One region of the Kroppenstedtia sanguinis genome, then DNA from elsewhere that is predicted to be linked to it. Evidence: a T-box and tRNA genes for the amino acid it is inferred to sense, from the RefSeq annotation. Region 1 holds a T-box; the other holds one or more tRNA genes.

The links. The T-box of region 1 lies ahead of tyrS (tyrosine--tRNA ligase). A T-box ahead of a tRNA ligase gene usually reads a tRNA of that ligase, here a tRNA-Tyr.
Region 2: it has a tRNA-Tyr gene. The T-box ahead of tyrS (tyrosine--tRNA ligase) is inferred to sense a tRNA for this amino acid. The anticodon was not compared.

Annotation. Positions count from the first base shown of each region.
Region 1 covers NZ_JBNPXF010000018.1:22,169-37,828, forward strand. The annotation lists gene JOD24_RS11370 (histidine phosphatase family protein) at 1-442, opposite strand, end outside; gene JOD24_RS11375 (hypothetical protein) at 457-1,635, opposite strand; gene JOD24_RS11380 (GNAT family N-acetyltransferase) at 1,857-2,396, shown strand; gene JOD24_RS11385 (hypothetical protein) at 2,677-3,141, opposite strand; gene JOD24_RS11390 (cysteine-rich CWC family protein) at 3,334-3,558, shown strand; gene JOD24_RS11395 (LacI family DNA-binding transcriptional regulator) at 3,572-4,582, opposite strand; gene JOD24_RS11400 (carbohydrate ABC transporter permease) at 4,608-5,435, opposite strand; gene JOD24_RS11405 (carbohydrate ABC transporter permease) at 5,450-6,760, opposite strand; gene JOD24_RS11410 (ABC transporter substrate-binding protein) at 6,861-8,138, opposite strand; gene trmB (tRNA (guanosine(46)-N7)-methyltransferase TrmB) at 8,447-9,106, shown strand; gene rpsD (30S ribosomal protein S4) at 9,364-9,963, shown strand; gene JOD24_RS11425 (cupin domain-containing protein) at 10,738-11,157, shown strand; partial or broken gene JOD24_RS11430 (P-loop NTPase family protein) at 11,280-11,513, opposite strand; gene JOD24_RS11435 (hypothetical protein) at 11,595-11,726, shown strand; gene tyrS (tyrosine--tRNA ligase) at 11,978-13,234, opposite strand; T-box leader at 13,306-13,511, opposite strand; gene JOD24_RS11445 (transglycosylase domain-containing protein) at 13,641-15,660, shown strand, end outside.
Region 2 covers NZ_JBNPXF010000025.1:37,972-53,631, forward strand. The annotation lists gene JOD24_RS13595 (DinB family protein) at 1-145, opposite strand, end outside; gene JOD24_RS13600 (class I SAM-dependent methyltransferase) at 235-843, opposite strand; gene JOD24_RS13605 (sugar ABC transporter permease) at 1,422-2,642, opposite strand; gene JOD24_RS13610 (ATP-binding cassette domain-containing protein) at 2,649-3,425, opposite strand; gene JOD24_RS13615 (sugar ABC transporter substrate-binding protein) at 3,484-4,569, opposite strand; gene JOD24_RS13620 (ROK family protein) at 4,944-6,128, shown strand; gene JOD24_RS13625 (cation diffusion facilitator family transporter) at 6,257-7,210, opposite strand; gene JOD24_RS13630 (ArsR/SmtB family transcription factor) at 7,227-7,562, opposite strand; gene glmM (phosphoglucosamine mutase) at 8,645-10,003, opposite strand; gene JOD24_RS13640 (CdaR family protein) at 10,032-11,231, opposite strand; gene cdaA (diadenylate cyclase CdaA) at 11,224-12,036, opposite strand; gene JOD24_RS13650 (sigma-70 family RNA polymerase sigma factor) at 12,181-12,816, opposite strand; gene rocF (arginase) at 13,272-14,174, opposite strand; tRNA gene JOD24_RS13660 (tRNA-Gly) at 14,504-14,578, opposite strand; tRNA gene JOD24_RS13665 (tRNA-Lys) at 14,588-14,663, opposite strand; tRNA gene JOD24_RS13670 (tRNA-Lys) at 14,683-14,758, opposite strand; tRNA gene JOD24_RS13675 (tRNA-Gln) at 14,763-14,837, opposite strand; tRNA gene JOD24_RS13680 (tRNA-Tyr) at 14,843-14,927, opposite strand; tRNA gene JOD24_RS13685 (tRNA-Val) at 14,936-15,011, opposite strand; tRNA gene JOD24_RS13690 (tRNA-Glu) at 15,101-15,176, opposite strand; tRNA gene JOD24_RS13695 (tRNA-Thr) at 15,181-15,256, opposite strand; tRNA gene JOD24_RS13700 (tRNA-Asn) at 15,259-15,333, opposite strand; partial or broken rRNA gene JOD24_RS13705 (23S ribosomal RNA) at 15,483-15,660, opposite strand, start outside.

The DNA.
Region 1 (15,660 bases):
GACTGACTACAGCCACCCTTTCACCGGGGTGTTCACGACAGATTTCATCTAGAGCCTTCCTCACCCGGACCCGAATGCTCTCTGTCGATTCCACTCCGTATTCCCCTCCCTGATTCCAGACTCGTTGCCAATCCACGGGATAACGTTCCTTCAAGCTTTCAAAAGATAACCCCTCCCACTCTCCCAAATGGCGTTCCCGCAGGGAAGGAAGGGTGTGAACCGACATGTTCCTCCCAGCAGCCACCTGTTCCGCCGTCTGTACCGCTCGTTGCAGATCGCTAGCATACACTCCATGAAAGTGGATTCCTCTCAGATGTTTTCCTAGACGGCGGGCTTGTTCCAGTCCTACCTCTGACAGAGGGATATCCCGATGTCCCTGGATACGTCGCTCCCTGTTCCATTGAGTCTCACCATGCCGGATTAGATAGATGGTTGTCTCCATATATTCCCCTTCCTTCATCCCTCATACCGGAAACTTTTCGCTTTTGCATCCCAACTCAATTCATAGGTTTTAACCGTCCGTCCCTTACCATTTAACTGATCGACTGTCAACACCAGGATCGGTTGGTTCTCCTTGGATTCTTCTTCAAACAAGAGCAGCCGGTAACGAGCACGTGGATCCCTGGGGATGGACGGATCGAGCAACACTTGCTCATCTTGAACCAGACCGGCGATGTTGCCCCGGAAGCGGACCCGACCTCTTGCATCTAAAATCACAAAACGATCCACTGTACCGCTGAGTCGGGGAGCCTCCCCAGGTCTATTGGTGGAGAAACTTCCTCCGCGCACCGCTAGGAAAAATTCCGGTCGCTTCTGAGAATCCGCTTTTCCCCGGAAGGCTACCTGGGCTTCTGTTCCGAGCACCGCCTTCAGTCGTTTTTCTAGCCGGTCTTCCGTCCAATCCGGGGTGAGCATGGAGGCATCCAGAGTGTACATCAATGGTCTCAGTTGGTGACCTTCTGTATGAGAGGAGGCGACCACGGTCCACTTTTCTCCAGCAGACGGGGAGGAACTGACCAACCAGCGGGAGGTTAAGCGCTCTCCTTTTTTCAGTGGAAACCGGGCCAATTCCCAACGCTCTCTGCCTTTCTCCACTTTCAAGACGGCGGTGCGATCCACCTGTTTCAAAGTGAACTTCAGCACCTGTTTTCCGGATGTCCAGATCCCCCGATGGGTCACACGGTCTTCAGGAGTGGTCGGCACTTGGATCCGATAGCCCAAATCCAGAGTTTCCTGGGTCAGAGCCAACAGTTCCTCCTCCTCACTCCCCTTTTTTTTAACTTGGCTGGGAGCATAAACGGTCTCCTGCACCTGGTGAGTGCCTGTGTGAAACAAGTCCACGCGATAGGCTTGGGCCCGGGAGTCATAGACTACCACAGCTGCAAAATTGCCGTCGTAACTATATCCGAGCAGATAGGGACGGACCTGGGTGTATTGGCGAAAACCTTTCCGCTGGATCAACTCTTTCAAAGGGGGAACAACCTGATCTCTGTAAGGAACAAACCGTTCCCTCTTTTTAGATTTTTCCGGACTGAAACTGCTTTTTTGCGGAAACAGTGCCGGATTCCCCCCCTGACATGCAGCCACAGCTCCTACCAGAAGAAGTAACATGCAACTTTTTATCCAACGCGGCATACTCCACACCCCAATCCCCGAGTTATCCTTTTTACAGAGATCCGCCGTTGTTTGTATATAATGCCTGTAAGTATAGATGTTGGGATCATCGTTCCCATCGTATCGCGCAGACTGCGCAGGGTCAATCCGCAAATGAAGGGCCGTTTTTTTAAAAAGGAAACCGCGAATAGGAAATACTGCCGAACCCAAAATAAAGGTACCCATCCATCGAGGAATGAACCATGGAACTGATACTACAGACAGCGGAAGACTTGCGTCTCCAGCTCTTTCACTCCCGTCATGCACCCGCTTTGTACCGGTTGGTGGAAGCAAATCGATCCCATCTGGAATCGTGGCTTCCCTGGATTCGCACAGTGAAGGGAGTTCAGGAGATCGAAGGATATATATTCCGAACCCAGGCCGCCTTTGCCTCCGGGCAGGAAGCTCATTTCGGGATCTGGCACCGGGGAGTGTTGGGGGGATCGGTGACAGTGGAGAGAATCGATTCCCACCATCGCGTGGCAGAGATCGGATATTGGCTGAGCCGAGAGCAGACGGGGGGCGGCCTGATGACCCGATCCGTCCGTAGCGTCTGCACCTATCTTTTTCAAGAGCGACAGATCCACCGGATCGAAATCCGGGTAGAAGCCGTCAATCGCGCCAGCCGCCAAGTAGCCCTGCGATTAGGCTTCCAGGAGGAGGGCATTCTCCGTGAAGCCCTCAGGACGGATACTGGCAGAAGTGACCTGGTGATCTACGGATTGCTTCGGTCGGAATTGTGATTCAACAGGCTTGTTGATTAGCCATATTTTAGGCAGGAAATCACGGTCGGGAGGGTGGGACGTGAAGAGCCTTTGTGCTCTTTGCAAGAGATCGTAGCCGTCCCACCCTCCCCCTCCCCTCAAGCGATATTTTACGAGAGGCAATGGGAAGAGCAAAAGGATCATTTCGTTCCCATCATCCACTTTAGGGTTCATCAACAGCTCTGGTAATTTAATACATTCTGTCGGAATAAGACTTTTCCACAAGGATTTCTATAAAAAAAAGCCCGTCTGCACGGGCTTATTTAAAATCGGTCACTGGAGTCACCTTGGTTTTTCCATTGGAGATTACCGCTTGAAAAACAGCATTATGAGGAGTGAGAGGCTTATTCCGCTCCACGAAATCCCCTCTCCCTTGATATTGAACATAACGTTTCACCCGATCGTTTTTGACAAACACCAGGAGGTTCTCCCCCTCCTTCAGGTCTGTTGCCAGTTCTTCCCCGTCTGACCATGGGAAGCCCAAGGCCTTCTCGATATCTGCCCCCTTGGTTCCCGGTCCGAAAATATAAAAACGATCCCAGGAAAACCGGGTAACATAATTCATGCGCAGGATTCCGTTACCCAATCCCCCGTCTTCACTGGATTCCAGCTTCTCCACCGCTTTATCCAAATCTTTTTCTAGGCTAGGTTGGGTGAGCTGGTTTCCGCAGGCCACCAGTAGCAGAAAAAGGGTAGCCACACCAATGGATCGCAATATTTTCAATCTTGGTCCCTCCTCTACTTCTCCTGTCGTAACCTTCATTATACAACAGGCGGATCTCCCCCGTCCTCCCAACTGTGGCAAACCGGAAACAGATGGAATGGATTCTCGGAGTTCTAATTTCTCTTTCTCCTTCACTTCGCTACTTCCGTTATTGTACAGTGGAGAAAATGAGAAATGAAATGGGGGAGCGGTATGTCTGAAGCAAAGAGCCGTCCCAAGTATTGCCCCCTCTGTGGGCAGGAAAATCGTTGCGGGATCGGTGAACCCCAGAAAGCCTGCTGGTGTACCTACGCATATTTCCCAAAGGAGATCTTTGCCATGGTGCCGCCAGCTCAATTGGGGAAATCGTGCATCTGCAAAGAGTGTCTGGAAAAGTTTGTGAAGGAGGATCCGATAGATATCGACACGTCCCTCTAGTAACCCTCGGTGATCACTCTCCGACAGAAGTGGTGCTCTCCCGCACTACGAGTTCATGACCGATCTGGATGACCTCATCGGGGGAGGATTCCTCTTCCTGTAAAATGGACATCAACCCTTCTGTCGCCTTTCGTCCCATCTCGAAAGGAGAATGGCGAACGGTGGTGAGACGAGGCTTGATAAGGGTAGCTACCTCTTCATCATCAAAACCCGCCACCGCTATCTGCTCTGGAACGCGAACCCCACGACTTTCCAGAGCTTGAAACGCCCCGACAGCCATCCGATCACAAGCGCAGAAAACCGCTGTCGGTGGCTCATCGGCACGCAGGATTTTTTCCATCCCCTTCACTCCATCCTTAAGACGAAAAGACGCTTCTTCTGCGATCCACTCCGGACGTGGAGTCTTCCCCGCTTTCCACAGGGCATCCCGATACCCTTCATAACGCTCCCTCCCTGAGGCGAGATCCCACATCGGACCGCTGATCATTCCGATCCGGCGATGTCCCTTCTCCATCAGATGCTCGATTACTTCACCAGCGGCACGCCGGTTATCCACCTGGATACAGAGTGCCCGTAACCCGGTAGGACGCTGTCCGATCAACACATAGGGAATGGTGAGAGACGCCACCGCTCTCCTCAGCTCCCCATCTATGCGAGCTGCCGCCAGGATGATTCCGTCCATCTGCCGTGCCTGAAAAATCCGCAACAAGTCCATCTCCCGACGAGGATCCTTCTGTGAAATCGCCAGCATGATGTGGGATTGGTGCTGATGGGCCACACTCTCAATCCCTTCCACAAGACCTGAAAAGTATGGATTGGAAATTTCAGGGACGATCACTCCGATCAACCCGGTACGTTTTTGGATCATACTTTGGGCAACTGCATTAGGCAGATAGCCCATCTCTCTTACCGCTTGTTCAATTCGCCTTTTCAATTCCTCGCTCACCGGTTTGGAATGGTTCAACACCCGAGAAACCGTCGCGATGGAAACTTCCGCCCGCCTCGCCACCTCCCGGATCGTCACAGGGCTTCGCCTGTCTCCCCCAGAACTATTCTTTGACGGCACCGCTCGTCAATCCGTCCACGATCCGACGTTGGAATAGAAGAACCATGAGTACGAGGGGGATGGTGACGATCACCGAAGCGGCGGAGATCTCCGCCCAAGGGATGGAAAAACGACCTTGGAAGAGCGCAATCCCTACAGGGACCGTTTTCATACTCTCCTCTGTATTGATGGTAAGGGCAAAGAAGAATTCATTCCAGGCAGCGATAAAAACCAGAATAGCCGTGGTAAATGTGCCGGGCATCGCCAAAGGAAAGATCACCCTCCACAGCGCCTGCCAAGTAGTGGCTCCGTCCATTTTGGCCGCCTCCTCCAGCTCAAAGGGGATTTTGCGGAAGAAGTTGGTCAGGTTCCAGAGTGCCAAGGGCAGTGCAAAAGTGGTGTACGGAATGATCAAACCTGTATAACTATTGGTCAAGCCCATCTTCTCCATAAATATGAAGATCGGCGAGATCGTGGCGATCTGGGGAAACATGCTGACTGCCAGCGTAATCCCGAGCACGAGACTCTTGCCTCTAAACCGAAGGCGGGCGACGGCATAGGCAGCAATCGCCGCCACAAAGACACAATAGACTGTCGTCACGACTGCCACCCAGGTACTGTTCCACAGATAGGTGGCAAAGGGACGCTGGGTGAATACCTTGACATAATTGTCCAGTGTCGGATGCTCCGGAACCGGCCGAAAGGCATGCTCTCCGAAGAGCTCCCCTGGTGACTTGAGCGAAGTCAACGCCTGCCAGATGAAGGGGAAAAGCACAACCAGAAGAAACCCCGCCAGTGCCAGGTAAAACCAGAATCCCGACTTTTTGCGCATCTCTCTCACCTTCCTTACTTGCCGCTTCCGTCACTGATCAGATCCCGACCGAGCAGCTTCACAAACAGCACGCTGATGATAGCGATACAAATAAAGACGATCACTGCCAACGCCGATCCCGCCCCAAAGTTCATCTGGGCAAACATCGTCTTGTAGGCGTAAACCGAGATCGTTTCCGTGGCATTGGCTGGCCCCCCACCAGTGAGAACATAGATCAGATCAAAGACGCGGAAGGCATCGAGAACCCGGAACAGCAAAGCCACCAGAATCGTCGTACACAGCATGGGAAGCGTAATTTTGAAAAACTGCTGGATTCTGCTGGCTCCGTCCACCTGCGCCGCTTCGTACAAACTCTTGGGGATGGCCTGAAGTCCAGCCAAAATCAGTAACGCCATAAAGGGAGTCGCCTTCCAGACATCGGCGAAAATCACAGCAAACATAGACCAAAACTTCGTCGTTAACAGAGTCCCCATATCAGGAATCAGACCGATTTCGGCAAATATTTTGGCCATAACCCCGTTTTGACCGTCAAAGAGAAATTTCCACATCAGCGCGGCCACCGCTGTCGGCAACGCCCAGGGAATCAATACCGAGGCCCGCACCAGCCCCCGACCGACAAACTGCCGGTTGATCAGCAGAGCGACGGCAATCCCCAGCACCAACTCTACAGCCACGGAAATTCCGGTAAAAATGAAGGTATTGGCCAAAGAGGCCCACATCCGCTCATCTGTCAGATAGATGCGGTAATATTTCAGACCAACAAAGTTGGGCTCAATCAAGCACTTTTGTAATCCGTTGGCAAGTCCGGTCACCCGTTTGGGCTGATGCAACAGGCCCTCCCGCTCCATCGCTTTCAGATCCGACCGGATCTGAGTCACCTGCTTCTCGGTGGTCTGGGCTTGCTTCTTGTCGAGCTCCACCCGACTCAGGTTTTCAGGAACTGACTGACCCTCAAACAGGAGATCGTCCACTTTTTTGAAATTTTCATGGATCTGGGGATTCCCCTCCAAACTGGATTGCACGCTCTTCACTCGTTCTTGGATCGAGGTGAGGCGCTCCTTCCCCTCCCCCTTTGCCTGGCCGATCTCCTGATCCAATGCCGTCAATAAAAAGGGCATCGAATTGGCATATCCTTCGAGATCGATTCCATAACTGCTATGCGTGGTCCGCTTGGTGGCATCATTCAGCCGTACATCGTGTAGACTGAGCCAAAAGGAACGGAACACCGGAAAAATGGCGATCACCAGGATCAAAAGCAGAGCGGGAATCACCAGTAACCAAGCCAAACGTCCTTCGGAAAGTCCCTTCCGAGTTCCTTTTTTCATGCTTTCACCCGCTTTTTTCTTCAGAGGTGGAAAGAGGGGAGGTCGGGAACCAGTGCACTCCCGGCCCCACCCTTCTCATCCATCAATGGAAATAATCCGATTATTTTACGACTTCCCGCAATTTTTTCTCCATGCTCTTCACCGCTGCTTCTGGTGTCTGTTTCCCAGCCAGGGTTTTGGAGACTTCCATCTGAATGATATCGGAAATTTTCGGATATTCCGGAGAAACTGGACGGGAGACAGCCGATTTCAAGCCTTCCACATAGTTTTCGTCCTTGAACAGTGGGCTCGCTTTTTTCACCTCTTCATCCTCAAAGGCAGGGATATAAGTCGGGGCCAGCCCGCCATCGATCGCGGAGATCTTTTGTCCCTCGGGACCAGTCATAAATTTGATGAACTCCCAGGCTTCTTTTTTATGTTTGGAATTTTTGTTGATTCCAGCAACCCATCCTCCCAGAGCAGAAGCACTTCCCTGTTCTCCTGCCGGCAGCGGAGCGACAGCCACTTTTCCTTTCACCTGGGAGCTTGCTTCATTTACTTTGGCGTAGTGATAGGGCCATTGACGGTCGAACACAGCCTGACCTTCACTGTAGATCGCATCGGTCTCGATTTCCGTGATGGCCGTCACATTTCCTGGTACGATACCCGATTTGGCGATCTCCGTCATCTTTTTCAAGCCCTTTACGGTCTCTGGACTGTTGACTACTAACTGTCCCTTCTCATCCAGCACCTGTCCGCCATAAGAAGCGATAAATTCCACAAAGTTGCAGACCAGACCTTCATATTGTTTTCCCTGAAAAACATAACCGTACTTGGTGCCGTTTTTCCCTTTATGTTCCTTCGCCTGCTCGATCAACTCATCCCAAGTGGTTGGCGCTTTTTTCACTAGATCTGTCCGGTAATACAACAGTCCCGCATCCATGAATTTAGGCATCGCCCACTGCTGTCCATTGTAATTACTGGCATCCACCGCCCCTTCCACATATTTGTCCAGTTGGATCTGATCCCGCTGGATGTAACGATCCAAGGGTTCCAGGTACCCCGCCTGAGCAAATTCGGCAGGCCAGATCACATCCAAGTCAAAAACGTCGATCTCTCCAGAACCTCCGCTGAACATGGTCACATACTGATCATGGCTGACGCCTGTATCTGAAGGCATCTCTTTAAACTTGACCTGGATATGCGGATGTTTCTTTTCGAAGGCTTGGACCAGCTTGGTTGTGGTATCGGTCTGATCCTTGCCCCGGGCGTATGTCAGAGTGATTTTCTTCCCATCTGAATCCCCTTTCACCCCGTCCGAGCCCGAACCGCAGGCCGCCAGGCCACAGACCAGAAAAACGGACAATGCGACAGTGAGCCATTTTTGCCAAAACTTCACCTTTGTTTCTCCCCTTTCACATTTGAAACTCGTCTGCAAACCCAGAGTATCCCAACACCTCTAGTCAACAGCAGGGAAATCCCTCCGATCCTACGTCGGAAATTTTGTTATAATCCATCATTTAATATTCGGAATAAATATTGGAGGGAAAACATTTTCCTATTATGAGGATATGAAAAAACGTAGGAAGATGCAAGAATAATTTGTATTCATCCCCTTCTCATTCTCCAAACAGAATAGGGGCGCCGGAGCATTTACTTTTCGCTATAATAGGTGGGACAAACTTTCGCAACAAGAAGGAGATCCCCATGCGTATCAGACGAAAACCCCACGCCAAACAGACGGTGCGGGAGCATCCCCGGGTGGTGCAGGAATCGGAGCAACTTCGGGGAAAGTGGGTCACCCTGTTCGACAATGACCAACCTCTCTACCTGGAACTGGGCACCGGGAAAGGGCAATTCCTGTCCCGTGTCTGTCAAGAATGTCCCCAGATCAATTGGGTCGGGGTGGAGCGAATCGAAGAAGTACTCCTCCACGCCTTAAATAAAGCCGAGGAGACTCCGTGCTCCAACCTTCGGTTTCTATGGATGGATGTCAGCTCTCTCGATGAAGTTTTTGCAGAGGGGGAAGTGGATCGGATCTACCTCCACTTCAGCGACCCTTGGCCCAAGAAACGGCATGCCCGGCGGAGGCTGACCCATCACACCTTCCTCCATCGTTACAAGAAAGTACTGAAGCCACAGGGAGAGATCCTGCTGAAAACAGACAACGCCGCTCTCTTTGAGTTCTCTCTGGAGGAATTGGAAGCTGCAGGCTTCACCATCGTGGAATCGACTCGGGATCTTTATCACAGTCCCTATGAGAGCGGGAACATCCCTACAGAGTATGAACAGAAGTTCACCGCTCGGGGAGCCCCCATCCATTACCTGCTGGCTAAGCACTCTAAGGATTTCTCTTCCACTCGTTGACATCTCTTCAGAATTCGATATAATATTGGTTTGTACGGCTCAAATTGTTCCTTTCGCAAAAGGGAACTTGAGGATAGCTCAGCAAATCAGGTGATGGAACGTCACCCTCACCGATCCGCCCTCAGGGAGGCGGCTGTATTCCCCCGAGGTGCCCCGCTTTTCGCCGCTATCCGGAAAGTGAGGGCAACAGCCAGCGGACCGGCATCCCCTGTCTTTGCTTAACTGACTGCGTGAAAAAAGAAAGGAGCAAATGATTTATGGCACGTTACACCGGACCTCGTTGGAAATTGAGCCGTCGCCTGGGGATCTCCCTCACCGGCACCGGCAAAGAGATGAAACGACCCTACCCGCCGGGGGAACATGGTCCCAACCAGCGGCGCAAGGTCTCTGAATACGGTACTCAGTTGCAGGAGAAACAAAAACTGCGGTTCATGTACGGGATGAACGAAAAACAGTTTCGTTCCCTGTTTGTACAAGCCGGTAAGATGAAAGGCGTTCACGGTGAGAACTTCATGAAATTGCTGGAGTCCCGCCTGGACAACCTCGTTTATCGTCTCGGCTTTGCTCGCACCCGCGCCCAGTCCCGCCAGATGGTGGTTCATGGTCATATCACCGTCAACGGCAAAAAAGTGGACCGTCCCGCCTACCGGGTGAAACCCGGCGATGTGATCGGTCTCCGGGAAAAGAGCCGCAACCTGGGCATTGTCAAGGAAGCTTTGGCAGAGCGCAACTTCCTGCCAGAATACCTGAGCTTCGATGACAACAAACTGGAAGGCACCTACTCCCGCATACCCGAACGGGATGAACTGCCCTCGGAAATCAATGAACGTCTGATCGTTGAATACTACTCCCGGTAATCGGGAGATCCATGAAACCCACCTTCCCTTTCACCGGGGAGGGTGGGTTTTGTTATCCCAGTTCAAAGCATAGTTCTGAAACAGAGAGGAAAGTCAGGTCTGCAGGATCTGATTGGCCTTATGGGAATGGATGCGGAGACTTTTCTCACCGAACCGTCTGACTGTCCCCCATCAGCCCCCCATTTTCGTCTCTGTTAAAGGGAAGCCCTTTAGACGGCTTTTAAATGATCTAGTAGAATTATACCTCCGATCAGGGCTGTTGATTAACCAGAAAATGGGCAGCGGAAGGGAGTCGTGTGCTGCCAAAGCGACCTTTGTACCATGGGCACTACAATCCAAAGGAGCTGAAGCTCTAGATGAAGGTAGCCATCCTACCCAGCGGAGAATCTGGAGGGAGGGCGTTTAGGGGTAACCTCTTCCCTGTGTTGCTTCCGTAAGGCTTTGCCCCTGCCCGATCGGAAGATTTGGAGCGGCCAGTTTTCACTTCCTTGCCGGATGGCAACGGTCGCGTGGATGAACACGATCTCCCCACCCAAAATATGGCTAATCAACAGCCCTGACCTCCGATATAATTAATATCGTCAGAGGAGTCTCTGAGAGCTGGAGAAGGACCCAGCCTTCCTGGGGCAACACCGATGGTAGCTGATCACCGGATCCACTCCCGGAGGTGGCCAGCTCCACGGAAAAGAAAACCGGTAGCCACTAGAAAACTCTTTTTTTGTCGAATGATTTACGCTAAAATGAAAATGACTAAAGATTACGTGAGGTGGAGTAATGGGAAAAATTGATCCAAAACAGATTCCGATCCGATCACACGAGTGGGGCATAACCAAATGGCTGGTGTCTTCAGAAAACGAGCAGACCCAGGGGGCACAAATCACATTTGGCCAAGTAGATTTAATGCCGGGAGAAGGACATGAACGACACAACCATGAGGATGCAGAAGAAATCCTATTTGTTCTCTCTGGACATGGGGAGCAGATGATTAATGATGAACCATCCTTTCCGATTAGAGCTGAAGACACCCTTTACATACCGAAAGGAGTTTTCCATAGCACCTTCAATACAGGTTGGGAGCCGCTCCGACTGCTGGCGATTTACAATCCCGGAGGTGCTGAAAAAGCTCTACAGCAACTCCCCGACTACCGGGAAATCCCTGTCGGTAAAGTTCAAAAACTAACTCGACCCGAGTAAAGGGGTCACAGTACCATCTCGGACATAAAAAAACACCGACACCCTGTACGTTAAAGGAGTCGGTGTTTTTAATAAGGTTCCTGCTACTAAGCCGTGCTTTAACCCTTCCAGCGCATCCATCAAAGGGTTTTCCTTTTCAATTCCTGTTTTTCCTGCTTTGTTTTTTTAGAGTAGACCAAGGGAACTTCCAAATTTTCATTCACAGTGGCATTATCTATCAGTGCATAGTTCTGAAACAGGTAGGAAAATCGGGTCCGCAAGATCCGGTTGGCCTTGCGGGAATGGATGCGAGGACTTTTTTCGCCAAAAAGTCTGACAGTCCCTTCCTCGGTCCTTTCCAACATGCCCATTATTGAAACAACAAAAAAGTCGAAGCTGTCTGTTGTTCCCAAAGTAAAAAAGGTAAAATAAAAAAACTGTATCTGGGGAGGGAGCTTATGGCTTCTGGAATAGGTATACCGGGATTGATTCTGGGAGGGGTGTTAGTTGTCGGTATTGGAGCATTTGTATACGGTGCTGTTCGCAACTGGACCCATTTCTTCAAGGAACGAAAAACCAGAAAAAAGTGAATTGGTCTGGATGTAGAAGTCGATCATAGCGCCACCCTGCCATCCTTGTCCTCACTTGACTACTTTACAGGGCACAGGGAAGAAAGGAACATCTGCTTTTGTTTCCAACGTCTATTTTCTGGTTAACAGACAGTTTAAGGATGCCATCCTACTGCGCAAAACTCACCTTCCCCTCACGAGGGAAGGTGAGTTTTACGTTGTCAAAATAAATGTTGGAACACCACGAGGGAAAATCCAAACCATCCATCTGATTAAATCCGTTTTACCTGGGCGAATTTACGCTTGCCTACTTGGACAACCATTCCCTCCGTGACGGAGATTTGGGCATCCTGATCCGAGACTTTGTCACCGTCGATTTTGACCGCGCCTTGTTTCACCATGCGGCGGGCTTCCCCGTTGGAGGCGACCAATCCCAGGGTGCTGAGTAGCTGGACGATCCAGAGCTTTCCCTCCTTCAATTGACTATCGGGAATTTCCACCACCGGAATCTCTTCTGGCAGTTCCCGTTGTTGAAACACCCGGCGGAAGTTAGCTTCCGCTTCCTGGGCCGCCTCTTGGCCATGATACATCTGAACCAGCCGACTGGCCAGCATCATCTTAGCATCCCGGGGATGGATGCTTCCTTCCTCCAATCCCCTTTGCAACTGCTCCAACTCCTCCAGGCTGAGATCTGTCACCAGCTCAAAGTATTTCAACATCAGCTCGTCGGGGACAGACATCGCTTTTCCGTACATTTCCTGAGCTGGTTCATCGATGCCGATATAGTTGCCGAGGCTTTTGGACATCTTTTTGACACCGTCCAACCCCTCCAGCAAGGGCATCGTGAGGATCACCTGCTCTTCCTGACCATATTGGGACTGGAGTTGGCGACCCATCAGCAGGTTGAAGGTCTGGTCGGTCCCGCCGGTCTCCAGGTCGCTTTGCAAGGCAACCGAGTCATATCCCTGCATCAAGGGATAGAAAAACTCATGAACACTGATCGCTTGACCGCTGTGATAGCGTTTGGCGAAATCATCCCGCTCCAGCATGCGGGCCACAGTGGTCTTGGCTGCTAGCTCCACTACCTCTGCAAAGTCCAGGGGAGCGAGCCACTCGCTGTTGAAGCGGACCTCCGTCTTGCTCCGGTCGAGCACCTTGAACAGTTGCTCGGCGTAGGTTTGGGCGTTGGCCTTCACTTCCGCTTCCGATAACGGTTTCCGTGTCTCTGATTTGCCTGTCGGATCTCCGATCCGTCCCGTGAAATCCCCGATCACCAACTGGATGATATGTCCTAAATCCTGGAATTGGCGTAATTTATTGAGGATCACCGTATGCCCGATGTGAATATCCGGGGCGGAGGGATCCAACCCCAGCTTCACTTTCAAGGGCTTTCCCGTCTGGATTGATCGTTTTACCTTTTTCTCCAGCTCGTCTTCCGGGATGATCTGTGCCGTCCCTCGCCGGATCACAGCCATTTGCCGAGCGACTTCCTGCTCCTGCTCTGAGGTCCATCCTTGTTCTTGGTCCATCTTTCCACTCACCTGCCCACATGATTTTGATAAATAAGGATTCAATTCCATAAAATAACCCCGTCCCTATAAAAAGGGACGGGGTTGCATGGCCCGCGGTACCACCCTTGTTGAAAGCGATGCTTTCCACTCTGAAGATAACGGGTTTTCACCCGCCGCACGCAAGTGCGATGGCTCCCAAGTTGTACTTCGTCGGAGGAGGCCGCTGGTTTGCACCTGCCACCAGCTCTCTGCGAGAACCTGTCTCCGGCTACTGCGACTTGATCTGTGCCATTCCAATAATAAAAGTCCATGTCAGGCATGTTGTATTGAGGGTAGGGATTCCCTCCCGCCACCCATTTATGGATTCATCAACAAGCCCTGAGTCAATGTATTTATCATATCCAAAAAGACGGGGGTAATCAAGTTGAAGAACAAACAGCGACCCACCTCCGAAGGAGAGAAAGGCGGAGGGATTCGATCCCTACTTCGACGGATCGTGACTGTCGGAATCCTTTTAGTCTCCATTCTCATCCTTTTCACCGCCGTCGGAACCGGCGCAGCCGCAGGCTACATCGCCTCCCTCCTCAAAGACGAGCCCCTGCGCAATGAAGCGCAATTGCGTCAACAGTTGACGGGTTGGACCCAAACCAGCCACGCTTATTTCGGAGATGGCTCTCCCATCGGAGCGATGCGAACCGATGCTGACCGGAAGTGGGTGGACCCAGAGGAGGTCAGTCCTGCCCTGATCGATGCCTTGATCGCTACAGAGGATCATCGTTTTTATGAGCATGCCGGCATCTCCCTCCACGGAATCTTACGAGCTGCCTGGAATGACTTGAAGACCGGATCCATCGCCAGTGGTGGCAGCACGATTACGCAACAGCTGGTAAAAAACGTGATCTTGGAAAACCGAGAGAAAGCCTTAGAGCGAAAAGCGAAGGAGATCGCCATCGCTCTCCGCCTGGAGCGGATTCTCCCCAAAGAGGAGATTCTCACTTTTTATTTGAACAGCCTCTACTTCGGTAAGGGAGTCCATCACCGGAATCTGTTAGGAGTACAGGCAGCAGCGAAGGGGATCTTCGATGTCGATGCCCACCATCTCAATCTGGCCCAGGCCGCCTATCTGGCCGGGATGATCCAACGTCCCACTCGCTTCAACCCTTTCAGCGACGAGGGATTTCAAGCAGGCTCCCGCCGGATGCGTGCCGTCCTCTCCCGCATGAGGCAGACGGGAAAAATCACTCCGGAAGCAGAAGCCCAAGCCCTGACCTTCGACCTGAAATCCTCATTGGCCCAGGGGGAAGGAAAAAATGCCTACCATCGTCACCCTTTCCTGATGGCCACAGTAGAAGAGGAAGCGGCCAAACTCCTGATGAAAGCTGACGGACTGCAGTCAGCAGAACTAAGTCGGCAAGGATTATACCATGCTATCCTGGAACAATATCGAAAACGCATTCTGACTGGGGGCTACCGCATCGAAACCACGGTGGATCCTCATCTTTATCAGCGGGTAAATCAGACCGCCCGCAATCCAAAATTGTACGCAAAACCCATCACCTACACCCTCCGCATCGATGGAAAGAAACGTACTCTCAAGAATGCCCAAGAAGAGGTGGGGGCCGTCCTGCTCGACGTGCGGACTGGGGCTCTCCTCGCCTTTGTCGGAGGCCGCGATTTTGAGCAGGGAGAGATCAACCATGCCTTGGGAGCCCGCCGGCAACCGGGCTCCACCATCAAACCCTTGCTCGATTACGGCCCGGCTCTGGATCAAAGGAGAGTCAGCCCCGCCACCGTTGTAGTGGATGAACCCTTGTCCACTGATGACGGCAAGGGGAAAACCTACAAAAACTACAACAATCGCTACCGGGGTCCCGTCACCGTCCGGGAAGCTCTCACCTGGTCTCTCAATATCCCAGCGATCAAATTGCTGCGAGAGATCGGCATTCGCGAAGGCTTCCACTATTTGCAGGCCATGGATTTTCCCATTCATCCCCGAGATGGGGAAGCTTCTGCCATCGGCGGATTCACCCGGGGCTTCACTGTGGCAGAGATGACCGCAGGCTATGCCATGCTGGGCAACCACGGAGAATATCAAAAACCCTGGCTGATCCGTCGCATCGTGGATGCGGACGGTCAGGTGATCTATCAGCATCGTCCCCAACCCCAACCGATACTCTCCCCTCAAGCCGCTTGGCTGACCACGGATCTATTGCAAGATGTCATCCGCAAGGGGACTGGCCGTTGGGTGGGCGCCCGGGCCCAGGGACATCAGCTGGCGGGAAAGACCGGCACCACCCAAAACGGTCACGATGTCTGGTTTATCGGCTATACTCCCCGGATCGCCCTAGGAGTTTGGATCGGCTACGATTACAACCATCCCCTCCCTGATGACCGTCGGGCGAAACGAGTCTGGTCCCGCATCTTTCAGACCACCGTCCACACTC
Region 2 (15,660 bases), on a different contig from region 1:
CCACATGCAATGCAAGTTCCCCCAGTGTCATCGCTCCATCCCATGGTCTGAAGTCCATATGTTCGTCATCGATGGTTTCCAGTAATTCCTCCAACACATTCCGATGTTGTAACCATTCATTCATCATTTGCTTTGCTTGTCCCATTTAAATTCCTCCCTGATGGGATTTCGTTACCAAACCTATCCCTTTAAAACCGGGTGTTGTCACTCTATTAAACATAGCACTTTTCAAAGTCATTTCTTTCGCAGCACCACCAGGTTGGCATTCAACCCCTCCGGGATTGAGTCCGTGATCAATTGGACGGGCAGGACAGGACTGAGATCGAAGGCCGGACTGAAATGACGCTCCACCGCCTCTGGAGTGACGAGGACGAAACTTTGCCCTTCCCATTGCACTTCCCTGCATCCCCGGAGCAGTACCTTGCCTCCCGGCTTTAACACCCGGGCCAATTCGGCGGCGTAGCGGGGACGATCTTCTTCCCCGATCATGTGAAAACAGCCCCGGTCATTCACCAGATCCACGGATGCATCAGCCACCGGCAATTCCAGAGCATTCCCTTGCTTCCAATCCACCTGGACCCCCGCCTTAGTAGCACGGTCTTGGGCGATCTGGAGAGCTGCCTCGCTCAGATCAACACCAGTGGCATGAAAGCCTTGTCCCGCCAGAAAGATCGCCTCCCGCCCCGCTCCACAACCCACATCCAGTGCCACCGCCTCCGACGGCCATGAACCTGCGGCAACAAAGGCAACCAACTCGTTGGAAGGATGGGAATAATCCCAGTGTTGGCGGTAGTCTCCGCTGGTATAGTAAGCGTTCCACTCCTCGGCTGTTTTGATGCTCATAAACCATGTCCCTCCCCTGTTAAAAGAACTCCCACCTCCTCTGTATTCTACAATCGTCAGCCCCCATCCTTTCCCAAGTGATAATATAGGTCGATCATCTAATGCAGAAGGACTTTCCCGTTAAAGTAAAACCTCCAAACATACTCTAAACGGCCATGTAACTGAACAGACTACCGCTGCCGGAATGTCGACAGCTTAGAGACATTATTTTGATAGGCGTAATCAGGCGTGTTGATTAGCCATATTTTGGGTGGGGAGATCGTGTTCACCCATGCGACCGTTGCCATCCGGCAAGGAAGTGAAAACTGGCCGCTCCAAATCTGACCATCGGGCAGGGGCAAAGCCTTACGGAAGCAACACAGGGAAGAATGTTGCCCCTAAACGCCCTCTCTCCAGATTCTCCACTGGGTAGGATGGCTACCTTTATTCCAGGGCTTCAGCCCATCGAGATTGTAGTGCCTGTGGCGCAAAGGTCGCTTTGGCAGCACACGACTCCCTTCCGCTGCCCATCTTCCGGTTAATCAACAGCCCTGACCATATGTATGTTGCGTTTTATAGGACGTATTCCAAAATCAGATTCACCTTCCCGCTCGGATTCGCCGCCTTCTCGTCAGGGTGTCAATCGTCACTGCAATGAGGAGGATGCTACCCTCGACCAAATATTTCGTACTTGACGGGGCACTCAGCAAGTCCATCCCATTTTCCACGCTACCCAGTACCAAGGCACCTGCCAAAGCATTATACACACTTCCCCGACCGCCAAATAGACTAGTTCCCCCAATAATGGCCGCTGCAATGGATAATAATAACAAGTCACCTGTTCCCGTAGCAGGAGAGGCTGCCCCTAATCTGGATGCACCCATAATTCCCCCGATCGCTGCAAGGCCTGAAGCGAGAATAAAGACACTGATTTTGACCGATTTGACCTGAATTCCTGCACGCCGGGCTGCTTCCGTATTCCCGCCCAATGCATAGATGTGGCGTCCAAATACCGTAGACTGTGTGATCCATCCAAACACAAAAACTAAAACGATCAGAATTAGCGCGGATAAAGGAATCCCCTTATACAAATTCAGAACCCCAACCACGGCGACAGTCACTGCCACAATCCCGCTCAGACTCAGTATCAATTGATTAAAAGGGCGAACCGGCAACCCTTTACTTGTACGACGTTTCCGCGCTCTCAGGTTGATGCCTGCATAGATGGCAACCGTTGCGAGTCCCACAATCCATCCTAACCATCCTGGGAGATAGGTATCGGAAATCGCCAACAGTGTCGGATTAATCACCGGAACCGTTCCGGTGTCCCCCAGAAGCGCTAATAAAATTCCCTGATATCCCAAAGAGCCAGCCAGTGTCACAATAAATGCCGGCACCCCGATCATTGTGACCCAGAACCCTTGAAAAAGACCAATGACCACTCCGGCGAGAATGGCAATCCCAATCGCTGCGAGGGCACCCACAGGACCCGTCCAAACCGTGGCCAGTATGACAAGGATTCCAGCAGAAACTCCGCTGACCGCAGCGATCGATAAGTCAATTTCCCCCAACAAAAGGACAAACGTGACACCAATTGCCAGCGTCCCAATCACGACAATTTGTTGTACGAGATTGGATAGATTGCGCGGCTCTAAAAAATGAGGGTTCAACATTTGAAAGGCGATCCATATCACAATCAATGCCAATATCACCGGCAAAAGTCCCAGTTCGCCTCCCGCGATCCGCTCCCGGATGGAAGAGAACAGACCCTCATCAGAGGAAAGTTTCCTGTTTTCCGACTCTTTTTCCGTCGAGATCATCGACACTTATACCCCAACCTTTCCTGCGGCACCGGTAATGGCTGCAACCACTTCTTCACGGGTTACGGTATCCTTATGGAAATTGGCAATGGTCTCTCCCAGTCTCAGTACCGTAATTCGGTCGGCAACCTGAAACACGTCACTTAAATTATGAGAAATGATAATCACTGCAATCCCTCGGTCAGCCAGCTTCCTGACCAACTCAAGTACGGACTGGGTTTGAGCAACCCCCAGTGCGGCGGTCGGTTCGTCGAGAAGAACCAATTTCGATCCCCAAAGAACTGCCCTCGCTACTGCCACCGTTTGCCGCTGTCCTCCAGAAAGACTGGCTACCGGCGTGGTCAGCGAAGGTAGGTGAATTCCGAGGGAATCCAACACTGGAATAGCCTGTTTTTCCATCTCCTCTTTATCGACAACGGAAAGCACCCCTGGAATTAAAGTTCGCCTCAATTCCCGACCGAGAAAAAGATTGGAGACAATATCCAGGTTGTCACATAAAGCCAAATCCTGATAGACCGTCTGGATCCCCCATGATTCTGCGACGTCGGGGCCACTTAATTTCGCAGTTGTCCCCTGGATCAAAATTTCCCCTTCATCCGGTTGATTGACGCCGGAAATCATCTTGATCGTTGTCGATTTTCCAGCCCCGTTGTCTCCTACCAGAGCCAGCACTTCACCGGAAGCGACTTGGAGATTGACTCCATTTAACGCTTGTACCGCCCCAAACCGCTTTCGTAGATTTTGCACACGTAACACCACTTGTTGATTTTTCTCATCACTCACAGTTCTCCCTCCTCTAAAAGATTTCTCAGGGGGATCCGTGTCCCCCTGAGAAAATAAATTAATGTTTCGGACATTTATTCGCAGCTTCGCCAGTACAAACTTTGTCCCATGTTGTATATCCGCCTTGGATGACTGTATCTGCCATGTTTTCCTTCGTTACAGCAATCGGATCTAACAGAATGGAGGGAACATCCGTCATTTTGTTGTTGGTTTTACCATTGACCAAGCCTTTGGGAGGCTTTTTACCTTCTGCTAAAGCGACTGCCAATTTAGCGGCTGCAGTCGCTTCTTTTTTAACATCCTTATAAACGCTCATCGATTGGTAACCCAGCACAATATTCCTCAAACCGTCATCTGTGGCATCCTGTCCGGTCACCGGTACTTTCCCAGCCAATCCCTGTGCTTTTAAGGCTTTAATCGCAGCCCCTGCATTGCTGTCATTCGCCGCCAACACCCCGTCCACCTGATTATTCAACTTGGTTAGCGCCTGCTCCGATTCACGTAAGGCATGATCCGCTGACCAATCAGGAGTGTAGCTTTCGTAACCGTTCTCCAAGGTTCCATCCTTGAACAAGGGATCCAGGATATTATGAGCACCTTTCCTGTATAACAGCGCATTGTTGTCGGTCTGCGCCCCGTTGATCATGATGACCTTTCCGCCTTTTTTGGTGTTGTCAGCAAGATACTTTCCTTGCAATTCACCGACTTTCTCATTGTCAAAGGAAATATAGTAGTCTACCTTTGCGTTGAGGATCAGGCGGTCATAGGATATCACTTTGACGTCTGCTTCATGTGCTTTTCTGACAATGGTGGCAGCAGCTTTGGAATCCTGCGGATCCAGAACGAGTACTTGTGCTCCATCTGTGATCGCAGATTCAGCCTGTTTTTGTTGTGCCTGTGAATCCCCCTGTGCGTTTTGGTAGATCACTTCCACATCCGGGTTCAATTTTTTAACCGTCTTCTCAAAATTGGGTTTATCCTGACTTTCATAACGAGCCGAGGTCCCCGTTTCCGGGAGAAGAAGCGCAACCTTTAAGTCTTTATCTTTCCCCGCATCCGAATCACCACTTGCGTTGCAACCCGTAACCGCCATCAACAGAATCCCTACGAATAGAAAAACCCAGAATTTCTTATGAAGTCCCACCTAAACCCCCCCTAATTTTTGAGTTACTGAACACCGACATCGCAAGACCCGAAAGCGAAGCGCCCTGGGCATGACTTTTGTCTGTGTGAGTCTCTTTGATGTTAATCCCAAAACAAAACCTTCTGACATCTAGGAATTTTATCTGGACAGAACATTTTTCTTGGAAAAAGAGTCAACTGCTTTATGTACTTTAGTGTAAAACGCCGACAAAACTTTCGGAATCATCGTATCATCCTGAATCTTTGTTTGTCAACTGTCCGAACAAAGCTTATAATGTTTTTTCAGGCCTCTGACAGGTTGAAGCAAGGAATCAAAGGACCGAAGCGTCCCTCGCCATACAAGAGAAAAACTTCGTTTAGAGGGAGGAATAAACCATGGTGAAAAAGACAGGCAATCACAAGCTGGTGAAACAAATAAATAAATCTCTTGTTCTCGACATCATTAAAAGCCAGAATGTCATCTCTCGGGCCGAAGTTTCTCAACGATCCGGCTTGAACAAAGGGACAGTGTCGGCACTGGTCCAAGAATTGATCGACAGTCACTTCATCTGCGAAATGGGACCCGGACCCTCCAGCGGAGGGCGGCCTCCGGTGATGCTCTCGTTTAACCAACGGGCGGGTTACTCCATCGGTATCGATTTAGGAGTAAATTATATCCTTGGGATCTTAACGGATCTGCAAGGGAATATCGTTCAGGAACAATATAGAAAACTGACCCATTTTACTTTTGACCGTGTCGTACAACAATTAATTGCAGTCATTGAATGCTTAATCGATACCACTCCGGATAGCAACCTGGGGATCATCGGAATCGGCATCGGTGTCCCTGGAATGGTCGATCCTGCGGGAACCATTTTATTTGCTCCCAAATTTAATTGGGGAAGTGTCAATTTAAAAGAAAAAATAGCAGACCGCTTTCACTTTCCTGTCATTATTGAAAATGATGCAAACGCGGGGGCTTACGGTGAAATGCTGTATGGAGCGGGAAAAAATATTTCCAATCTCATTTATGTCGGTGTCGGCGGTGGAATCGGAACCGGTGTCATCCTCGATCATGAACTCTATAAAGGGACCCAGGGAATCGGGGGCGAAATGGGGCACGTGACCATCGAGGCTAACGGAAAAAGATGTCGTTGTGGGAATCGAGGGTGTTGGGAATTGTATGCATCCGAAAGCGCTCTGTTAGAGGCGGCAAGACAGCTTCCGGATTTCGAAAAGGAATCTGAATTAGATATGGACAGGTTAGTGCAAGCAGCACATAAAGGTCATCCCGAGATCCTTCATCTGTTGAATCAAGTGGGTCAATATTTAGGAGTCGGGTTAACCACTATCGTGAATACCTTTAATCCCGAATGGATTATTATCGGCAATCGCTTCTCGAAAATCCGCGACTGGATCCAAGATCCCATTCAACGAGTACTGGAACAACGACTGTTACCCGATCATCGGAAACATCTGACGGTCACATTCTCAGCTCTCGGGATTTACTCCTGTGCCCTTGGCTCCTCCTCCCTCCCCATCTCCAACTTCTTCGCCCGGGATAAAGTCACCGTGGAATAGTGTTGTTGTAAAAGACGCAGTCTCCTCTCTATGACCTCTGAAATCAAATTTCTGATCCCCCTATGTATGAGTAGGCCGGATCCGTCAGGGGGATGTTTCCCCCTGAACAGGGAAAATCAGTGGCACAATCAGTGGTAATGATGGGAATGTCCCGCTGATTCCGCCTCCACCTTACACAGAATTGAATCATCATGCTGATGGGCAGACGTTTCTAATTGAATGGTCATGTGGTGGATATTTTGCTGTTCCAGGTCCTGTTCGATTTGACGGAGCAATCCTTCACTCTCTGCTATGGACAACTGGTCATCTACCACTGCTACATGGCAAGAAAGTGCATTTAACCCACTTGTAACAGACCAAATATGCAAGTCGTGCACACTGTGTATACCTTTTGTATTCTGTATGGTCTGAATCACATCGTCTACATTGACATTATCCGGTGTCCCTTCCATCAGGACATGAAGAGCAGATTTGGTAACATAATAGCCACTGCGTAATACCAGTGCGGCCACGATCACACTTGCCAGCGGATCCGCCCAGCCCCATCCGAAAAAGATGATGAGTAGTGCAGCGATGATGGCACCCAGAGACCCCAGCATATCGCTAATGACATGCAAGTATGCCCCACGCAAGTTCAAGTTTTTTTCTACATCCGCTCCACGCATCATAATCCACGCAACAAGGATATTAATCAGCAATCCAATGAAGGCCACCAAGAACATTCCGCCGGAAGCCACTTCAGGGGGATTCTGGATACGATCAATGGCTTCGTAAAAAATGTAAATCGCAATGAAAATCAATGTCAATCCGTTAAGAACAGCCGCCAATATCTCAAATCGCTTATATCCATAGGTTTTACTATGGTTCGCCGCCTTTTCTCCAAATGTAAAGGCCAGCAACGCGATCACCATTGATATAGAATCACTTAACATATGACCCGCATCTGCCAACAAGGTGAGACTATTGGTAAGAAATCCACCGATAGCCTCAACAATCATGTAGAACGTAATAATCAACAAGCTGATCCATAATACCTTTTTATTTGCAACATGTGTATGGTTGTGTCCATGATCGTGTTCCATGTTGATTCCTCCTCACTCAATGATGCAAAGCATGCTGAATGGCCTGCTTCAGTAAATTCATGACATGTTCGTCATCCTCCGAATAAAATAACGTTCTCCCATCCCTTCTATATTTGACTAACCTTAAATTTTTCAGGAAACGCAATTGATGAGAGACGCTCGATTGGCTTAAATTTAATGTCTCTGCTATATCATTGACGGAGTGCTCCCCTGTACACAATAGATTTAAAATGCGAATTCGAGTGGGGTCACTCAATGCTTTGAAGGTTTGAGAAACGACAAACAACGTTTCATCATCCAAGTGTTGCTCCTCTTCATGAAAAATCTGTTCATCTTTCTTCTCCTCAGACATCAAAAAACCACCTCGATAAATTTGATTTCTGTCCCAATCGCTCATCCTCTTCACTCATTCCCATGATTCCAAACTACATCATCCGGTTCATAGAAAAATCTTGAACAAGCATTCACTCCCCATATATGAACATATAATCATATATTATGATAACTGAAAGTGGACTCCATTGTCAATGCATGAATTTGCAGAAATGAATAGACCCGACCAGGGCTGTTGATTAACCAGAAAATGGGCAGCGGAAGGGAGTCGTGTGCTGCCATAGCGAGACCTGGGAGCGGAAGCGACCTTGGCGAGACTTGTACCCTATGGGTGCAAAGCGACCTTTGCGCCACAGGCACTACAATCCAAAGGAGCTGAAGCTCTAGATTAAGGGTTGCCATCCTACCCAGCGGAGAATCTGGAGGGAGGGCGTTTAGGGGCAACCTCTTCCCTGTGTTGCTTCCGTAAGGCTTTGCCCCTGCCCGATCGGAAGATTTGGAGCGGCCAGTTTTCACTTCCTTGCCGGATGGCAACGGTCGCGTGGGTGAACACGATCTCCCCACCCAAAATATGGCTAATCAACACACCTGAGACCCGACCCATCTAGGCAAGAGAAATCACGAACCATACTGGCAGGGCTGTTGGTTAACCATAAAGTGGATGATGGGAACGAAACGATCCTTTCGCTCTCCCCATTGCCCCCATCGTAAATATTGCTTGAGGGGACGGGGATGGTGGGACGGCTACGATCTCTTGCAAAGAACGCATAGCGAGACCCGGGAGCGGAAAGCGACCCTGGCGAGACTTGTGCCCTATGGGTGCAAAGGCTCTTCACCCTCCCACCATCCCGACCTTATTTCCTGCCTAAAATACGGCTAATCAACACGTCTGGATTATTCCCTAACTAATGAGGTGAACTGAATTGCGTCTCGGCCACAGAAAGAGTTACAAAAGGATCAATCCACAATCATTGTGGAGTAGATGACAGTCTCCTCCACCTTCAGTTCAGGCCTTTTATAACCTTGCGGTACACGCGGCTATGAAAAAATAATAAACCGACCGTCATCTGTATCGGTCGGTTCAGTTTCAGATTTCGTCTGTCAGGAGAGTTGGCTCCGGATCACATCGGCAATATTGTCGACATAAGACTCCAATTGCTCTTTGTCCGGCCCTTCCGCCATGACCCGAATCAGAGGTTCTGTACCTGAAGGACGCACCAGTACGCGTCCGTCCTCCCCGAGGGCCTCTTCCACTTCTCGGATCTTGCCCATGATCTGCTGATTCTGATCCCAATGTTCCTTCTCCTTGACGGATACATTCACCAGAATTTGCGGATAGCGGGTCATAGTTTGAGCCAGCTGGTTCAAAGTGGTTGCCTTCTCCTTGACGACCCGCAACAATTGCAAGGCGGTCAGCATCCCATCTCCAGTGGTATTATAGTCAAGGAAAATAATGTGGCCGGATTGCTCCCCACCGAGATTAAAACCGCCCTGGCGCATTTTTTCCATCACATAACGGTCGCCCACTTTGGTTTGTTCGGTTCGAATCTCCATGGATTCCATCGCTTTGTACAGACCGATGTTACTCATGACAGTGGTGACCAGGGTATCCTCCTTCAGCTCCCCCTGTTCTTTCATGAAATCAGCACAGATACAAAGGATCTGATCCCCATCCACCAACTTTCCCTCTCCATCCACAGCGATCAATCGATCGGCGTCACCGTCAAAGGCAAGCCCCAGATGTGCGTTCCGGTGCAAAACTTCCTGCCGCAACCTTTCCGGATGGGTAGACCCGCAATCCACATTGATATTGACTCCATCCGGATCTGCACACATGGCGGTCACATCGGCTCCCAGATCACGGAGGAGCATCGGTGCCAACTGGGAGGCGGCCCCATTGGCACAGTCAACCACGATATCCATCCCGCACAAATCGGTCTGAATGGTGGATTGCAGATGTTGGAGATAGAGCTGATATGCATCCTTCCGGTCTTCCAAGCGACCGATCTGTGCACCCACGGGCCGGGGAAGCCGATCCTTCTCCTCATCTAGCAAAGCTTCGATCTCCGCTTCCAGGGAATCGAACAGTTTAAAACCATCGTGACCGAAAAACTTGATTCCGTTATCTTCGAAGGGATTATGGGAAGCAGAGATCATCACACCTGCGTTGGCCTTCAGCTCCTGGGTCAACCAAGCCACACCTGGTGTGGTGATCACCCCGAGGCGGGCCACATTGACTCCGATGGAAAGCATCCCCGCCACCAACGACGATTCCAACATCTCTCCAGAAAGGCGAGGATCCCGTCCTACGAGTACTAAAGGTGTTTTGTCTGGATCATCATTGCGGTTCTGTTGTGTCAATACATAGGCGCCAGCCCGCCCCACTCGATAAGCCAATTCTGGGGTAAGCTCCCGGTTGGCTACTCCTCGGATGCCATCGGTACCAAAGTAATTTCCCATGTTTCTCCTCCTTGTGCTCCATCTATCTCTATTCCACCCGTACGGTCACTGTTGGAGATGGACCCTCCGCCATCCGGATGAAATCCGGCGTTTCCACCAGAACAGGAACCTCGTATTCTCCCGGTTTCTTTTGTTTCGACAGATCGACATAGGCTTTCAGATCTCCTGGTTTCAACCCTTTCAGCCGACGGGGAGCGCCGAACAACGTGAGATCCACCTGGTTTCCACTTACGATCTCCACCTGTGCTTCTCCTTTGGCTCCCCTGATTTCCACCGGGAGATTTTGAAAGGTCTTTTCTTTCCCCTTGACCACTTTGACATCCAATGTAATCTGCTCAGGCTTCACTTGGACGGCGTCACCACCGACGGGAATTTCCATCACGATGGTCCGGTTTCGGTTCATACCCGACAAATCTAACACAGGCCCCGGATACGTTTTTAGTCCAGTAAGGTAATTTTTCGTGCCATATACCGTCACCTGATCCGGTTCTGTCTTGACGCTCTCCACTGCCCATTCTTTTGGGGGAACACCGGAATATTGTACCGTCAAGGGGAGTTGCACATGTGGGCTGGCCACGGGAATCTCCACATCCACCTTCTGCGGATGGACTTCGATCCCGTTGAGTTCACCATCCTCTCCGTATACTTGTAACGATACGGATCTGGAGATCGTTTCTGTCGCCCCTTCAGCATTTACCACCGCTCGAACCCTCCGCACCTTTTCCAGGTCAGACCGGGTCCCTTTCACCTCGACCCGCTCCGGCTTGGCTACCGGTTTTCCCACCTTATAGCCCGGCTTGGGATGTCCGATCACTTCTGTCTCCACAGGAATCACCCGGCTCCGTTTGGACTCCAGGGTGACCTCTACCCTTTGTGGACGTACCTCCGCCTCCACCCCACCGGGAACCCCTCTTACCTTCACCGGAAGATCCCGGTGGATTCCTTCTTTTTGGTTGCGAAGGTCGACATAGGCTTCGAAGTGGGAGGGAGTGACCCGCTTCATGGAGGGGATGTGCCCGCGGAGATAGAGATCCACCGAATCAGGCATTTTACGGATGGCCAATCGATCTTCATCGTAAAGAACCGTCAAGGGAACATGGGTTACAATATGGTCGACTTGTTTGCTATGAAAGAGATTGCCTTCATCGTTGACGATCAACCAAAGCATGACAGCCAATAAAAGGGCAACCAGTTTGATCACATTGTTGTTCTGGAGCCATTTATCCATCCTTGTCCCCCTTCCGGTTCCAGAAGGACGTCTGCCGACCGGAGGGCTTCAACTCCTCGTACAGACGGGAGAGCATCTCTTCTTCCGAAAGACCCCGCTCCAATTGTCCCTGCATCGCCAAGGAGATCTGCCCGGTTTCCTCGGAGACGATGATGACGACCGCATCCGTCAACTCACTGATCCCCATTCCAGCTCGGTGACGGGTGCCCAATTCGTTGCTGATGAAAGGATTTTCCGACAAGGGTAAATAGCAGCCCGCCGCTGCAATGCGATCCTGCCGAACGATTACAGCACCATCATGGAGGGGAGCCTTCGGTGTGAAGATATTGATGAGGATTTCCGAGTTCAGATCGGCATCCAGATTGATTCCCGATTCCACATAGTCAGACAGACCGGTCCGCCTCTCGACCACAATCAAAGCACCGATCCGCCGCTTCCCGAGATAGGAGACCGCTTTGACCATATCCCCCACAATCCGTGTGACCATCTGTTCATCTTCACCTACACCTCGGTTAAAAAAGCGTCCCCGTCCAAGTTGTTCCAGGGCACGACGAAGTTCCGGTTGAAAGATGATAATCACCACAATAATACCCCAGGAGAACAGATTTTCCATCAACCACTGCAGGGTGGACAAGTGGAACAGACTGGACAACATCCAGACCGCCAGAACCACAGAAATCCCTTTCAGCAATTGAACCGCCCGGGTTCCTCTGACCAGCATCAACAACTTATAAATCATATAGGTGACGATTAAGATATCGACAATATCATTCACATATTGGGTGATCCCATCCAGTTTGCTCATCGGACCCCTCCACAGCCCCAACAGTCCATAGTATGCTACCAGCCGCTTGGGCAAAATACCTTCTTATCTCTCCATTATGCGGTAAGAAACCAAAAAAAGAAATGCCCAGGGGAAAAAGACTCCCGAGGGCGTGGTATCGACAGATCAATAAGTAGGTATAAGTTGTTTGACGAGGGCTTTTCTCCCGCGATGCACTCGGGTTTTAACCGTGGTGACAGGCATAGATAATGCTTCACCGATTTCCGCTAGAGGCATTTCCTTCATATATCTCATAAACATGACCGACTGATAATGACTGGGAAGCTCATGCATCGCCCGCCGGACTTCTCGCCGCTGTTCCCTCTCAAAAAAGTGTTCCTCCGGAGTTTTATCAGTAGCAGGAATGAATTGGTACAGACAGCATTCCTTTCCCCGATCCAAGGGGGCATCCAAATAAAATTCGGCCTTTTTCTTGCGGATCCGGTCGATACAAAGGTTGCTCGCAATCCGGTAAATCCAGGCGGAAAATTGGTTCCCGCAGTTGAATCGACCTAGGTGGAGATAAGCACGCAGTAAGGTCTCCTGAACGATGTCCTCCGCCTCCTGAGGATGCTGCAGTTTTCTGTAAGCCAACAGATAAAGAGGATGTTCATAAGGTCGGATCAATTGGATAAAGGCGTTTTGATCTCCGGATTGTGCAAGAGTGATCCATTTTTTCTCATCTATCGTGTATTCGTCATCACCCTTTCCCGCCTTTTCCAATGACCCATCCATTCTGAGTTTTGCCGGCAATCTCTTCATAAAAAACTTCCCGCTCCTATCTTTTCTTGACCTTTGTCCAGTGAGGCCCGTCTCATCCTTCCGGCTGTGAATGAAATTGTTGCTTTTTCCAATCATTATGGTAATGGATCATTGGCGGAATTTCTACTTATTTCAACACGATCCAGGGGTCTGTACCTCAAAATATACCAAACGGATTAGAGAGTCATTTTTTAACTAGACTCAACAGGGTAGTCCTCGACTTTTTAATTCTCTGAACACAAAAATTCCCGGCCCTTTTTTGAGCCGGGAATCTTTCTTTTCTTTTTCAAAGTTCAAAGCCAGGGATGTTGATTAAACATCAAGTGGATGATGGAACATTGCCCCATCGCAAAAACATTGCTTGAGGGGACGGGAATAGCGGGACGGCTACGATCTCTTGCCCCACCAGCCGACCTGATTTCCTTCCTAGAATATGGCCAATCAACACGCCTGGTTCAAAGCACCTTTTCACCGAATACGGAACCGATCAGCGCTACAGCAGCTTGGGCCGTCCGATTGCCATGATCCAGAATCGGGTTGACTTCCACAAATTCAGCAGAGGTGAGACGATGGGAAGCTGCCAACATCTCCATCGCCAAATGCCCCTCTCGATAGGTGATTCCACCAACCACCGGCGTTCCCACACCGGGAGCATCATGGGGATCCAGGCCATCCAAGTCGAGGCTCAGATGAACGCCGTCAGTCCCATCGGTCACGATGCGCAGAGTTTCTTCCATCACGGCTCCCATGCCCAAACGGTCGATGTCATGCATGGTAAAAACCTGGATCCCCTGTTGGCGAATCAACGTTCGTTCACCTTCATCGAGATCACGGGCTCCGATCACCACTACATTCTCCGGATGAACTTTGGGAGAAAAACCACTGATGTTCACAAGATCAGAGTGACCGATCCCTAAGCTGGCAGCAAGCGGCATCCCATGGATATTTCCCGAGGGACTGGTATCAGCGGTATTCAGATCCCCATGAGCGTCAAACCAAATGACTCCCAGCCGTTTGTAATGCTTGGCTACACCGGCAATCGTGCCAATCGCAATGCTGTGGTCTCCTCCCAACACTAAAGGGAACCGGCCCTTTTGAATCTCATGATCCAAGGTAACGGCCAATTCCTCAGATACTTGGGTAATTTCACGCAAATATTTCAATTTGGATGATCCCACTTTATATGATTCCGGGGTGGGAACTGCTAAATTGCCAGCGTCTTTTACATTGCACCCCAGTTCGGACAACTTTTCTTTTAAAGAAGCATATCGTATGGCACTGGGGCCCATGTCGACCCCCCGGCGGTCTGCCCCTAAATCCATGGGAACACCGACGATAGTGATGTCTTTGTTGTACATGTGAAGAAACCCCCTTCTCTCAGCGGCTATTCTCCCTTTATCTCATCTTATCATATCGAAATGGAGCAAGAAGCCTATTTTACAGTAAACTCCCCCTTTATACACTATTGTGTGAAAAGACGATTATATAGATGTAAAGATGAGTATAAGGAGGATATAACGTGATTTTTACTCCAGCCGGCGTTCCGTATAACTCTGTATTCCACCGATTTTTAGGGATTACAACAGCGGAAGGAATGTAACCATCTTTTTTCAGATGCATCCTTATACACAAATACAAAAGCAAATTAAATGACAAAAACACCTGTCGATCTCGACAGGTGTTTTTTTGGAGCGGAAGACGGGATTCGAACCCGCGACCCTCGCCTTGGCAAGGCGATGCTCTACCCCTGAGCCACTTCCGCATATGTATATGGTGGGTTGTGCAGGGATCGAACCTGCGACAGCCTGATTAAGAGTCAGGTGCTCTACCAACTGAGCTAACAACCCATCGTTTTTATATAAACTATGGTGACCCATCCAGGATTCGAACCTGGGACACCCTGATTAAAAGTCAGGTGCTCTGCCGACTGAGCTAATGGGTCATAATGGCTGGGGCGGTAGGGATCGAACCTACGCATCACGGAGTCAAAGTCCGTTGCCTTACCACTTGGCTACGCCCCATTAGATGGTGGAGGGGGTAGGATTCGAACCTACGAAGGCAAAGCCGGCAGATTTACAGTCTGCTGCGTTTGGCCACTTCGCTACCCCTCCGTGAAGAGTGGTGGACGGTGCAGGGCTCGAACCTGCGACCCCCTGCTTGTAAGGCAGGTGCTCTCCCAACTGAGCTAACCGTCCACATTTGACGGAAAATGCGAGGTGGGAAGTGAGAGACGGAAATGAAGGAAGCTTTTCCACAGCTCACATCCCACAACTCACATTCAGCATGGTGACCCGTAGGGGATTCGAACCCCTGTATGCCAGCGTGAAAGGCTGGTGTGTTAACCGCTTCACCAACGGGCCGTAGTGGAGCTCCCAACCAGACTCGAACTGGTGACCTCTTCCTTACCATGGAAGCGCTCTACCAACTGAGCTATGGGAGCATTGGCTCCTCAGGCAGGACTCGAACCTGCAACCTACCGGTTAACAGCCGGGCGCTCTACCATTGAGCTACTGAGGATCATGAACAAGTCCATTTTTCACGGACAAATCTCATTATATAACGTTTCTCCCCAATTATCAAGAGAAATTTTCTTATGAAATTGTTTAGGATGGATGTCACCCTGAAAACCGGATACAGACTACAGAGCCAAAGATTGCGAAGCAATTCAGGAGAAGTCCTCGACCGATTCGTATCCGTCAGCTAAACGTGTTGCCACGCGTACACCTCGGACCGATCTACCTCGTCATCTACAAGGGGTCTTACTCCAGTAAGGATGGGAAATCTCATCTTGAGGGGGGCTTCGCGCTTAGATGCTTTCAGCGCTTATCCCTTCCGCACTTGGCT